Regions from separate parts of the Metabacillus sp. SLBN-84 genome, predicted to be linked through region 1. Evidence: riboswitches for the same ligand, from Rfam matches in the RefSeq annotation. Region 1 holds a riboswitch; each other region holds the start of a gene.
What was found. A riboswitch is a leader RNA that binds a small molecule or an ion and turns the genes downstream of it on or off. The one in region 1 is predicted to bind S-adenosylmethionine.
Positions count from the first base shown of each region.

Region 2: another riboswitch for S-adenosylmethionine. It lies ahead of RKD52_RS22590 (M14 family zinc carboxypeptidase); the one in region 1 lies ahead of mtnK (S-methyl-5-thioribose kinase).
Region 3: another riboswitch for S-adenosylmethionine. It lies ahead of RKD52_RS03470 (alpha/beta hydrolase); the one in region 1 lies ahead of mtnK (S-methyl-5-thioribose kinase).

Region 1 is NZ_JBRJIP010000001.1:2,816,064-2,820,282, reverse strand. Features, by position in the region: gene mtnA (S-methyl-5-thioribose-1-phosphate isomerase) at 1-1,025, opposite strand, end outside; gene mtnK (S-methyl-5-thioribose kinase) at 1,038-2,222, opposite strand; SAM riboswitch class I at 2,354-2,511, opposite strand; gene RKD52_RS14395 (carbon-nitrogen family hydrolase) at 2,609-3,397, opposite strand; gene RKD52_RS14390 (aminotransferase class I/II-fold pyridoxal phosphate-dependent enzyme) at 3,499-4,219, shown strand, end outside.
Region 2 is NZ_JBRJIP010000007.1:63,475-67,693, reverse strand. Features, by position in the region: gene tyrS (tyrosine--tRNA ligase) at 31-1,245, shown strand; SAM riboswitch class I at 1,523-1,631, shown strand; gene RKD52_RS22590 (M14 family zinc carboxypeptidase) at 1,753-4,107, shown strand.
Region 3 is NZ_JBRJIP010000001.1:721,625-725,843, forward strand. Features, by position in the region: gene RKD52_RS03460 (YciI family protein) at 490-864, shown strand; gene RKD52_RS03465 (AAA family ATPase) at 970-1,704, opposite strand; gene RKD52_RS03470 (alpha/beta hydrolase) at 1,734-2,504, opposite strand; SAM riboswitch class I at 2,575-2,681, opposite strand; gene RKD52_RS03475 (DUF4395 domain-containing protein) at 2,830-3,252, shown strand; SAM riboswitch class I at 3,318-3,423, shown strand; SAM riboswitch class I at 3,507-3,611, shown strand; gene RKD52_RS03480 (methionine ABC transporter ATP-binding protein) at 3,699-4,219, shown strand, end outside.

The DNA.
Region 1 (4,219 bases):
AGCAGGTAGTCTCCGGATAAAACACCTTCCTCTGTAATAATGCCTGTGATTAATTCATGAGGCGTTACATCAAATGCCGGATTAAAGACCTGCACTCCTTCAGGTGCAACACGGCAGCCCGCTATATGAGTGATTTCTTCCGCATCACGTTCTTCTATTGGGATGTCATCCCCGCTGCCTGTCTCAGGATCAAACGTCGAAAGGGGCGCAGCTACATAAAACGGAATCTGGAAAGCATGTGCAAGAAGGGCAAGGCCGTATGTGCCGATTTTATTGGCTGTATCTCCATTTGCAGCAATCCGGTCAGCTCCGACAATGATGGCTGAAATCTGTTTTGTGCGGATCGTATGGGCAGCCATACTGTCTGTTATGAGCGTTACATCAACGCCTGCCTGCATAAGCTCCCATGTTGTCAGTCTTGATCCCTGCAGTACGGGACGTGTTTCACAGGCATATACACTTAAGGGGATGCCTCTTTCTTTCGCGAGATAAAAAGGCGAGAGGGCCGTTCCGTATCTTGCTGTCGCAATAGAGCCTGCATTGCATATGGTCATAACAGCGTCACCTGCACTAAAAAGAGGCAGGGCATGCTCGCCGATTTTCCTGCACGTTTCTTCATCTTCAACTTGAATTTGAATCGCTTCATGCAGCATAACTGTTTTTGCTTCTTCTGTGGACAGGGCATGCTGTACACTGTTTTTTAAGCGGTTGAGAGCCCAGAAAAGGTTGACGGCAGTCGGTCTTGAACTGGCAAGATAATCATGGTCGCGGGAAAGCAGTTTTTGAAATTCCGAAATATCATCTGTTTCATATTTTTTTGCCGCGAGCGCGAGCCCGAAAGCAGCTGCAATGCCGATTGCAGGGGCTCCGCGCACTTTAAGGGTTTTGATGGCATCCCAGACCTCTTCAATCGTTTCAAGGTGCAGGTATTCACTCACAGCAGGCAGTTTCTGCTGATCAAGAAGGCGGATATAGGATTCTTTCCATTCGACAGAACGGGGTATGATGGATTGCTGATATGTCATGATGAATGCTCCTTATCTGACAGGTACTTGTTTGAAATAGTCTGCAATTTGTGCAGGTGTTTTGATGCTGCTGCGGTTCTTAACGAGTTTTTTTCCAAGTTCGAGCGCGCGGATTTTCGCTTCAATCTTTCTGTCATGCGGCTCTACCAAATCAAGGTCTGCAACGTGCGCAAGCCCGATTGTCCTTCTGATGATTTCCACACCGGCAAAGCCAACCGCATCTTCAAACGTTTTTTCCAGGATGAAGGAAAGATAGCCGTCGACTTCTGTGTAAACTTCAAGGCCGTCTTTCTCCCATGCTTTAGAAAACTCCCCGGCAAATACAGTCCAGGCCGTATCAATATGATCCAGGAGGACCTGCTGTTTTGCTTCCTCACGTGAAATGGCATTCATCAATAAATTTGCCGTGAAATGCCCGTAGTCAAAACCAATTGGTCCATAGTAAGCAAATTCGGGATCAATGACTTTTGTTGTTTCATCATCTGCAAAAATACTTCCCGTATGAAGATCTCCGTGAACAAGGGTCTCGGCTTCTGTTAAAAATTTGTGCTTCAGCTTGGCAACTTCAAGCTTTAGTTCCGTGTCGTTCCAAATGGCTTCTGCTGCAGGTCTCAGTTCATCTTCAAAACTGTTTGATTCCACATCAAAAAAGGGATCTGTAAAAACGAAATCTTCCGTTATTTTGCAGAGCTCAGGGTTTGAAAACTGCTTGACCAGCTGCTTTTTTGTCTGCGGATTTAAAGCGAAATCCGAGCTGTAGAAAAGGGTTTTTCCAAGAAATTCACCAATGTGGCGCCCGAGAAGAGGGAATTCTTTGCCTTCGATCAACCCAGCGCGTGCAATCTGAAGATGGGATAGGTCCTCCATGGCTGTTATGGCAAGTGTTTCATCTGAGTAATAAATCTTCGGCACGTATTCTCCTGCCGTTTCAGCCTGCTTGAGCATGGCGCTGCTTTCAATTCTTGCGCGGTCAAGCGTAAGCGGCCAGCTCTCGCCAATAACCTTTGCATATGGAAGAGCCTGTTTAACGATCAGACCTTTATTTGATTGGTCGGTTATGCGGAAAACGAGATTTAAGTTGCCGTCTCCTATTTCCGTGCAGGAAAGCACACTTTTTTCTTCAAATAATCCAAGCCTGAGGGCAAGAGTGACGGCAGCGCTTTCTGTTAATGGTTGATATGATTGATAGTTTGACATGGGTTTCTTCCTCCGGTTTCATATGGACTTTTACTGCCAGCAGCAGGAACATGTCGTCTGAGAAAGAGGCCATGCACATGTAAAAAAGCCTCTTTCACAGGGAAAGAGGCTTGAAGGCGCAGGCTTCGCACCTCTTATCTGCCAGAAAGATGTCTTTCTGCTGGAATTAGCACCGTGCCTTGTGGAAGATGTCTTCCGGCGCAAAAAGCTGCGCCCCATTTCGCAATGGTTTTACGGTCGGTTGCTGGGCATCATAGGGCCAAATCCCTCCGCCTGCTCTTGATAAGAGATTCTATTAGGTTTTGTTTTCAAACAATTCGCAATTGATCACTTGTTCTGAATGTTAACAGGTTTTAAAGAAATATGTCAATGCTTTTTTTAGAAAGTTACAAATAAAAATGGGGAAGTCTGTCTTCAAAAACGGGAATTTGTTTTCGGATTTCTTTTACCTTTTCCAGGTCGATTTCTGCTGTAAGAACGGCTTCCTCTGTTCCTGCTTCAGCAAGAATTTCTCCCCATGGATCAATGATCATAGAATGGCCGGCAAAGACGTTTGCAGGATCGCTGCCCGCCCGGTTGCAAGCAACAACGTAGCAGTGATTTTCAATTGCGCGGCTGATCAGCATGGTTTTCCAGTGATGAAGTCTCGGAAGCGGCCACTCCGCAACAACGAACAGGAGTTCAGCCCCATTAACCGTATGAGCGCGGATCCATTCAGGAAAACGGATGTCATAGCAAATGACTCCGGCACTTTGAATTCCTTCAAGCTTAAAAAGTCCCTTTTCTGTGCCGCCATTTAGATACAAGTGTTCATCCATCAGTTTGAAAAGGTGCAGTTTGCTGTATTCGTGCAGGAGTTCACCCTGTCTGTTAAACACGTACATGGTGTTTGTTACTCCTGCTTCTGTTCTTTTTGCTACAGACCCTGCTATGATATTAACCGAGCAGTTTTTTGAAAGGCCGCTCATCAGGGAAAGGGTGCGTTTTCCTTCTTCATCTGCCAGCACATCAAGACGTGTCAGGTCATATCCGGTCGTCCATAACTCCGGCAGGACAATAACATCAGGATTGTCGCTGAGCATGATGGATTTTATCTTTTTTTCCACTGCTGCAATGTTTTCTTCCGGTTTTCCGAATGCAATGTCTGTCTGCAGGCAGGCGATTTTAAGTTTCATATGCGTCATCTCCGCTAAAAAATATTTTCCTTTACAAGCTGACTATAACAATATATGATTTTTGACTAGAATTTCAAGAATTTTCACAAGAAGGTGCAAAGATGAAAAAGTTTGAGCAATCAACGCTATTGAATAATCTTCCGAAACAATTTTTTGCAAGTCTCGTTTCAAAAGTAAATGCGAGTATTGAGGCCGGGCATGATGTCATTAATCTTGGCCAGGGGAATCCCGATCAGCCGACGCCGCCTCATATTGTAAAAGCTCTGCAGGAAGCGGCAGGAAAACCGGACTATCACAAATATTCACCGTTTAGAGGACAGCGCTTTTTAAAAACGGCGATAGCAGAATTTTATCAAAGGGAATATAGCGTCACACTGGATCCTGACACAGAAGTGGCCATTCTTTTTGGGGGAAAGGCAGGTCTTGTGGAAATCCCGCAGTGTCTGCTTAATCCCGGTGAGACGGTTCTAGTTCCCGATCCGGGCTATCCGGATTATTGGTCAGGAGTGGAGCTTGCGAGGGCCCGTATGGAATATATGCCTCTTTTGAAGGAAAATGAGTTTTTGCCTGACTACTCCAAGCTCTCTGAAAAAACGAAGGCGGATGCAAAGCTCATGTTTTTAAACTATCCAAACAACCCTACAGGGGCAGTGGCCAGCCGGAGCTTTTTCGATGAAACGGTTGCGTTTGCAGAAGAAAATGATCTATGCGTCGTCCATGATTTTGCATATGGAGCCATCGGTTTTGACGGCAAAAAGCCGGTCAGCTTTCTTGAGTCAGATGGAGCAAAAGAGACAGGAATCGAAATTTATACGCTGTCTA
Region 2 (4,219 bases), on a different contig from region 1:
TTAGAAATAATATTTCAAGGAGATGTTAGTATGATGGTAAAACCTGTAGAACAATTAAAAATTATTATGAAAGGTGTGCAAGAATTAGTAAACGAGGAAGAATTGATGGCGAAATTAGAAAAGTCATACCAATTACAGACTCCGCTTACTATTAAATTAGGACTTGACCCTTCTGCACCTGATATCCACTTAGGTCATGCAGTCGTCTTAAGAAAAATAAAACAGCTGCAAGATTTGGGGCATAAAGTTGTAATTATTATCGGTGATTTTACAGGTCGTATTGGAGACCCAACTGGAAAAGCGAAAGGCCGAGTGGCTCTAAATGACGAACAGGTTATAGCAAATGCAAAAACATACTTTGAGCAAATCTTTAAGGTGCTAGATTCAGAAAAAACAACTGTCCGCTTTAACAGCGAGTGGCTTTCAAAATTAACCTTCGAGGAAGTCATTAAACTAGCAGCAACAACATCGGTTGCAAGATTATTAGAACGTGATGATTTCCAGAATAGATATAAAAATCAAGTGCCAATAGGAATACACGAATTTTTCTACCCACTAATGCAAGCGTATGATTCTGTAGAGATTCAAGCGGATATTGAATTAGGTGGAACAGACCAAACATTTAACATTCTAATGGGCCGTACACTTCAAAAACATTTGGGATTAGAAAAGCAAATTGCCATTTTCATGCCCTTACTTGAAGGTCTTGATGGTATGGAAAAGATGAGCAAAAGTCTTGGGAATTATATCGGAATTAATGAACCTGCAGAAGTAATGTTTAAGAAGGTTATGGAAGTACCAGACAGCCTAATTATTAAATACTTTGATTTGGCTACGGATCTACATCCAGATGAGATTGCAAACATTAAACAACAACTAGAAAACGGAGTTAATCCGAGAGATATCAAACTTGTTTTAGCTAAAATCATTACGAATTTATACTGGGGAGAAGAAGAAACCAAACGAGCGATAGCATACTTTGAAACAGCATTTAGTAAAAAAGACATCCCAAATGATATACCTAAAATTTTGATAGAAATTGGGGAGGAAACAGTTGAAGCCATCATTCCCCAGTTAATAGAAGAAGGGTTCATAAAAAGTAAAAGCGAATTTATTCGTTTAGTTAAACAAGAGGGTGTACAGCTCAATAAAGAAAAAATAAATCACGATGATTTAGACCGAGTATTAATGAATGAAGACGTACTACAGATTGGTAAAAAGAGATTCCTGCGTTTCATTAAATAATTTAGTGATTTTGAGGAGCGTTAATTGTGTATTCCAGCATTAACGCTCCTTAATTTATACCTACACCTAATATAACTTTTTTTCTCTAATCTACATGAAGACGTTTTTTATGTGGAACAACCATTCCGAAAAGCCAACTAGATATTTCTTCCTGTTATTTTCGCAAAATAAGAACTACTCTATTTAGTGCATATAATCAAAAAGTATCATTTTCCTTTTTATGTATTGACTCTAAGTGTGATTAGGATATAATTCATACTAATTTAATAGAATTACTTCTTTATCAAGAGCAGGTGGAGGGACAAGCCCGATGAAACCCGGCAACCGGTCGACATTGATTCGATACGGTGCTAATTCTTGCAGCTTTTAGAGCTGGGAGATAAGGAAGAGGAATATTGTCTTTATTATACAAAGCCTCTTTCTTAGGAAAGGGGCTTTTTTGTGTGGAGAAAGGAGGATTACCGACAAAGCAATTGTATAAATACAAAATACTGAAGGAGAATGAAAATGAAACGACCCATTATATCAATGTTACTAAGTGTCTCTTTACTTGCTGGAATACTTCCAGCTACTGATGTACTTGCAGAAGGTAATAAACCCGTCGAACGAAAACATAGTCTTTTCAACACAGAAAAATACGACTACATAACGTATGACGCGCTTAAACAAAAACTAACTAACTACGAAAAGACAAGCAGCAGAGTTAATTTAAATATTACAGGTAAGTCCTCTACTGGCAAAGACTTATACACAGTGACGATAGAAGAGTCAGAGTCTAAGAGTTCTGCTGAGAAATATAAAACGCTCCGTAAACTAATGTCTGATGATCCTGTAAAAGCCCAGCAATATTTAAAAGGTAATCCTGATATAAAAGCACCCATATTAATTCACGCGTCTATACACGGTACAGAGTTCGTAGGCACGGATGCGGTTATCGAACTGATTGAACGATTTGGTTATGAGAACGACAAGGAAACGAAGGAGATTTTAAAAAATTTTACAATAATCATAAATGTCAATGCTAATCCAGATGGAAGAATAGATGCAACCAGGTTTAATGCTGAGGGAATTGATCTAAATCGAGATTTTGTAACACAATCTCAGCCAGAGACAAAAGCAGTGGTTAAACAAATTGCAGATTACAACCCGTTAGTTCTCTTGGATCTTCATGGATACGTGAAACAGAGGGGAGCTGCTAAACATCCTGGCCTCATCCTTCCAGGAACACCTCCTCATAACCCAAATTATGAATATGATCTGTTATATAAATGGATGAACAAACAAGCGGAAGCGATGGAATCAGAACTAGTAAGTGAAAGAGAAAACTATGAATCTGAACTCTATCAAACAATGGAAGGGACGCATATTCCATTAAGAGATTCAGCCTCCGGATGGGACGTATATCCGCCGATTTACACACCTGCGTATGCAATGCTGCATGGGGGCTATGGATACACACTTGAAGCGCCTACAAACGATTGGGACGGTGTGAAGTGGCAAGTCGATGCTGTTTCGGGCGCATTGAAATTTGCTCTTCAGAATAAACAGGCAATGCTAAATGATCAGATTGAAGTTTTTGTTCGCGGGGTCAAAGGTGAACATCCGAATAATGAAGAACATTTCTATCCGGAAGCTTATGTAATACCAGAAAATAAAGAAGATAATTCAGTAGTGCAGAAGGCTGTTCAGCATTTAGTAGACAACGATGTGAAGGTGGAAAAAAGCAAGCAGTCCTTTACCTTGGATGGAAATCGTTATGAAAAAGGAACGTATATAGTAGATCTGGACCAAGCGAAGGCGGGTTTAGCAAACGTTTTTCTGTGGGACGGTGAAGACATTTCAAATGATATCGATGCCATGTATGACATTTCTGCCTGGAATCTTCCTGAGTTATGGGGATTCGAAGCAGTCGAATCGCATAAAGAACTTAATGTAAAATCAACAAAAGTGAAAAAGGCAGATCATGCGGGGAAAGTAACTGGCTCTGGTCCGTACGTTATCCCAAATACCTCTGTCGAAGCTGTTTCACTTGTTAACGCACTTCTAAAACAAGGAGTATCCATAAAGAAAGATACAAAAGGGAATTTCTATGCCTATGCAAAAAGAGTGCAAATTCAAAAAGAGGTTCAGAAATCTGGATTATCTTTAAAATCTGGTAATACGCCAAGTAATGCTGTTACTGTAAAAAGTAAAAAGGTTGCGATTCTAAAAGATGGTGGATTGGGGAAAGTTCAATCTCATGCTGGAACGAAACTAGCATTAGAACGTTTAGGGTTTGATGTGATTGAAGTACACCCAAGAGAAGTAGCAGATCAGGGGTTAGATTCTTACGATGCTTTTGTTTATAGCGGTTCAGCAAGCCTCGTGTCTTATAAACTAAGCGAAGCTAACAAGGAATTTGCTCTAACAAGTGAAGATGAAGTAAAGGCGTTTTATGAAAAGTTGAATCAATATGTCCAAGGAAAAGGTAAGTTCATTGCAGTAGGAGCAGGAGGATCTCAAATTGCGAAAGAAGCTGGACTTACAGATGTTGAAGTGAAAAGAGGCTTTTCAAGCAGCAATGGAATCGTAAACGTTGAATATAAGGATTCACCGTTAACAGCAGGCTATAAACAACAGGATATTGGGTTTGTCTACAGTCCTGTCTGGTACACCAACACAGACAATGTGAACGTTGCTGCAACTTTTGCAAAAAGCGATGACTTCTTTGTAGCAGGACACTGGAAGGATAGAAACGATGCAAAAGGACAGGCGGTAATCATACAGGAAAAAGAAAAGCCTGTGACGCTGATTGGTTTGGAGGCAGGCTTTAGAAATCACACGGATTATTTGTTCAGATTGTTATCTAATAGTATTCACTAAAATCGAGTTAAATTGTTGCAACATAGGGAATCACGATCTACTACTTTAATTGGACATTGAAGTTGACTCAATAAGGAGTTAACCCAAATCGTTAGGTCCTTTGTAAATGAAA
Region 3 (4,219 bases), 2.1 Mb from region 1:
GCGTAAAACGTTTTGAATAGTTGAATGACATCTAGTCTTATAGAACTATAACCTTCACCCCACAGTTTGTTAGCGCTTTCATTTGATTTGACCATTCTATCTTTAAATGGAGTCATTTGTTAGGGAGGGAATTTTGTATAGAGTGCAGATATTTTGTTTTCGCCTTGAAACATGAGGCAGTTTAAGAGATTTGGAGAAGATTCAGATGTTTTTTGTTTTATGGAAAGAAGGAAAGAGGGAAGTATGACCTATGATTATGTGTAACATCTAAGGATTTGTGCATGCTTAAGCAGGATCGGTTCTAACTCTTCCTTTTTTTAAAAAAGGAGAATAGCCTCTGATTATTGAAATGATAGAGAAGGTTATAAAAAGTTTGATGTTTTTGGTAGCTTTAGTCGGATTTCTTACACTTACAGTCCAAGTCCATTTGTGGTGAACAAAAAAGCGGTAGTATTAGTTGGAAATTTGAGAGCTGAAGGAGAGGAAATCATGATCTTTTTATGTATGGGCTATTTCAGCCCGCAAAAAATGAATGCACGGCCAAGAGAAGAAATTGAGGCGGTTATGAGTGAATGCCAGCCTGTAATCGAGAATTTTTATGAAAGCGGTAAGGTGCTTCTTGATGCAGGTCTTGAATCTGAAGTTAAGAGTCTTCGCCGTGTAAACGGTCAGGTTGTTGTAGCAGATGGTCCATTTAAAGAAACGGAAGATCTGATCGGCAGTGTCTTTGTTTTTGAAGCAGAAAGTATGGATGAAGCAATTAAACTGGCCTCTCTTCATCCAACAACGCAAATCAGCCGAGGAGAAGAATTCGGCTGGCGGATTGAAGTCCGACCTGTTCATTTCTTTAAGAATGAAAAATGAGCTGCCTTGATAAAGTGTAACTGGTGATCAGAATGAATCTCCCACTGCCGGAACTCCAATGGAATAAAAGAAAGGGAACTCCAATTTCCGGTGGAGTTCCCATTTTTATTCCTCTTTAAAAAGCTCCTCCAAAAACCGCTCCCGGTTTTCGAGAAAGTATTTCGTTATTTGATAGTGATCCGTATCTTCGTACGTCCTTTTTGTAATTTGTTCATCGTCAAAGCTTAGAATGTCAGCGCCCGGAAAGCCAAGCAGGATGGGGGAATGAGTGGCAATAATGAACTGAGTGTCTCCGCTTTTCGTCAAGTCGTGAAGGATGCGGAGGAGGGTCAGCTGCCGTGACGGGGACAGCGCTGCCTCCGGCTCATCAAGCAAATAAATGGCTTTGCTGCCGAAGCGGTTTAGGAACAGGGACAAGAACGACTCACCGTGAGACTGTTCGTGAAGCGATTTTCCTCCGTATGCACCGAAGACATCTCCTGATAGAGGATCTTCACTGAGCTCTTCAAGATGGGAGGCAAACTGGAAAAAAGATTCTGCTCTGAGAAAGAAACCATTTTTCACTTTGGGCATCCATCCGAGCCGTATGTAATCGCCAAGGTCTGACTCCGAGCTTCTCGGCTTGTATAGATGGTGGCTTCCGCCTGCAGTGTTAAAGCCGCACTGATAGGCAACGGCCTCCATCAGGGTCGATTTTCCCGAGCCGTTTTCACCGACGAAAAAAGTAACAGGGCTTGTCAGCCTCAGCTCATCCATACAGGCAATGGCCGGAATGGAAAAGGGATATGTTTTAAAAGAGGGGATATTCTCTTTCAGCAGTTTGATTGATTTTAAGAACATGTTCATCACCTGTCTACAGTTTAGCAGATTCAGACAGACAATTTATACTCCCTGGAGCAGCAAAGTTCAATATAGCCGGCTGTTTTTTCTGCAATGATATCTTTGTCAAAATCCATTGAGGCCACATGATAGGAATTCGTGAGGCTGACCATCTGTTTAAAAGGAGATGAGATGGCATGGAAAAGAACATCTGAGCTTGAGGCCGGAACAACATGGTCTTCTTCTGATTTGAAAATCAGGGCCGGACAGGTTACTTCAGAAAGCACGGGTTTCGTTGTATTGATGAGCGTCAGCAGGTTGTGGACGGCTTTAATCGGAACGGCTTCATACGTAATTTCTTCAATATCGTCCGCTTTGATATCCGGTCTTCCTTCTGGAATGAAACGGGGTTCGATTTCGTGCTGAAAAACCTCATAGCCTGGAACACTGAGTGCTGCATTGATGGTGATAAGGCCGTCAATTTCCTGGTGCCTGCAGGCAAGGTGAGCCGCTAATATTCCGCCCATGGACTGCCCGGCAACAAAGATCCTGCGACACACTTTTCTAAGCTTTTTATAGGCTTCTTCGATATTTTGAATCCAGTCTGTAAAGCAGCAGTCTTCAAAATCGAGGGGAGTAGTTCCGTGGCCTTTCAGGCGCGGGGCATAAACGGTATAGCCCTTTGCGGCCAAAAGTTTTCCAAGCTCGCCTACACTCTGAGGCGTACCGGCAAATCCGTGGCACAGAAGAATGCCGATCTCATTTCCTTTATGAAAAAAGCTTTCAGCTCCTGCAAGGACAGGCACATGTTTCGTCGTCATCATCATTTCCTCCCAATCAATTTTGAACTAAAAAACCCTCTCCTGCTTACAGCTGACAAGAGAGGGTTTGTCTTTATCGGCCAAAGCATCGTGCTTTGCTGGTTGGAGCACCTTTCCGGCGTGCGGCGGCTGCTGTGAAGTCATGGAGCCAGATCTCTCGTTCACTCTTGATAGTTTATATTTAATTCTTATTGGTTTAGTTGGTTTTAATGATCTTATCATGCTGGAGAGATAGCTGTCAATCACTTCCTTAAGCAATCCTCTTCACAAAGTTGCCTGCCTGGAGTAAAATACTTATATTCCAATCAGACAGGTGGGTTTTAGTGTGAAAACCATTCCAAAACCTCTAGTGTTAGTCAATCAATGGGTGATCGTTCTATCCGCTGCAGCGTTCTGGATCAGCGGCATGGGCGCTTTTTTACTGGTGCCTCTTACGGCCGGAATTATGGGACTGCTGTTTAAAGTAAACCCGATTATGAAAGCTGCAGGCATCTTTTTGAAAAAAGAGCCTTCAGCCTATATACAAGAAGATTTTGATCAGCAGCAGTTTAATCAGGTGATAGCAGTGATCTGCCTGAGCCTTGGGTTTGCCGGACACATGCTTGACTGGACGGTGCTTGCCTATGCGGCGACTATTATGGTTGCCATTGCTGCATTTGTTGCGATTCTCGGTTTTTGCATCGGCTGCTTTATCCGTTTTCAGTGGCAGCAGTTTAAATTCCGCAGACTTTCTAAGCAGTCCAACTGATTTTTTAAAAAAGTGTTGACTTTTAGAAAATACGAGAGTAAAGTAAGACACATCGAAAATATAGCTTCTTATCACGAGAGGTGGAGGGATATGGCCCTTTGAAACCTCGGCAGCGGACTCATTATGAGAACTGTGCCAACTCCAGCAGGCGTGAAGCCTGAGAGATGAGAAGAGCGAACGGTCTTTTTTTGCAGATCCAGCCTCTTCCTGTCTTTCAGGGAGAGGTTTTTATTTTTCAAAACTAAATCATGATTTTCTTATCCAGAGAAGCGGAGGGACTGGCCCCATGATGCTTCGGCAGCGGACTTTTGAAAAAGTACTGTGCCAATTCCAGCAGGCGATTGCCTGGGAGATGAGAAGAGAACCGGTGATTCGTTATGCCATGCCCTCTTCTTGTCGGATAGAAGAGGGTTTTTTTAATGCAAAATAAATGGGAGGTTACATAGATGATTGAATTTAAAGGCGTCACAAAGGTATACGAAAGCGGCGGCAATGAAGTGAAAGCCCTTGACGGCATTGATCTAGAGGTGAAAAAAGGGGAAATTTGCGGAGTTATCGGATTCAGCGGAGCGGGCAAAAGCACGCTGATCCGCACGGTAAACCTGCTCGAGCGTCCAACAGCAGGACAGATCATTGTTGATGGACTTGACTTGACGGCTCTCTCCAAAAAGGATGTGCGAGGAGTCAAACGGAAAATTGGCATGGTGTTTCAGCATTTCAATCTGCTGAATTCAAAAACGGTCTATGCAAATGTGGCGATGCCGCTGCTTCTCTCAAAGGCCTCGCCGAAAGTCATTAAGGAGCGGGTTGCTGAGCTGCTCTCGTTTGTAGGACTTGAGGACAAAGCGAATCAGTACCCTGATCAGTTATCAGGCGGCCAGAAACAGCGTGTCGGAATTGCAAGAGCACTTGCTACCCAGCCATCCATTCTATTGTGCGATGAAGCTACCTCAGCGCTTGATCCTCA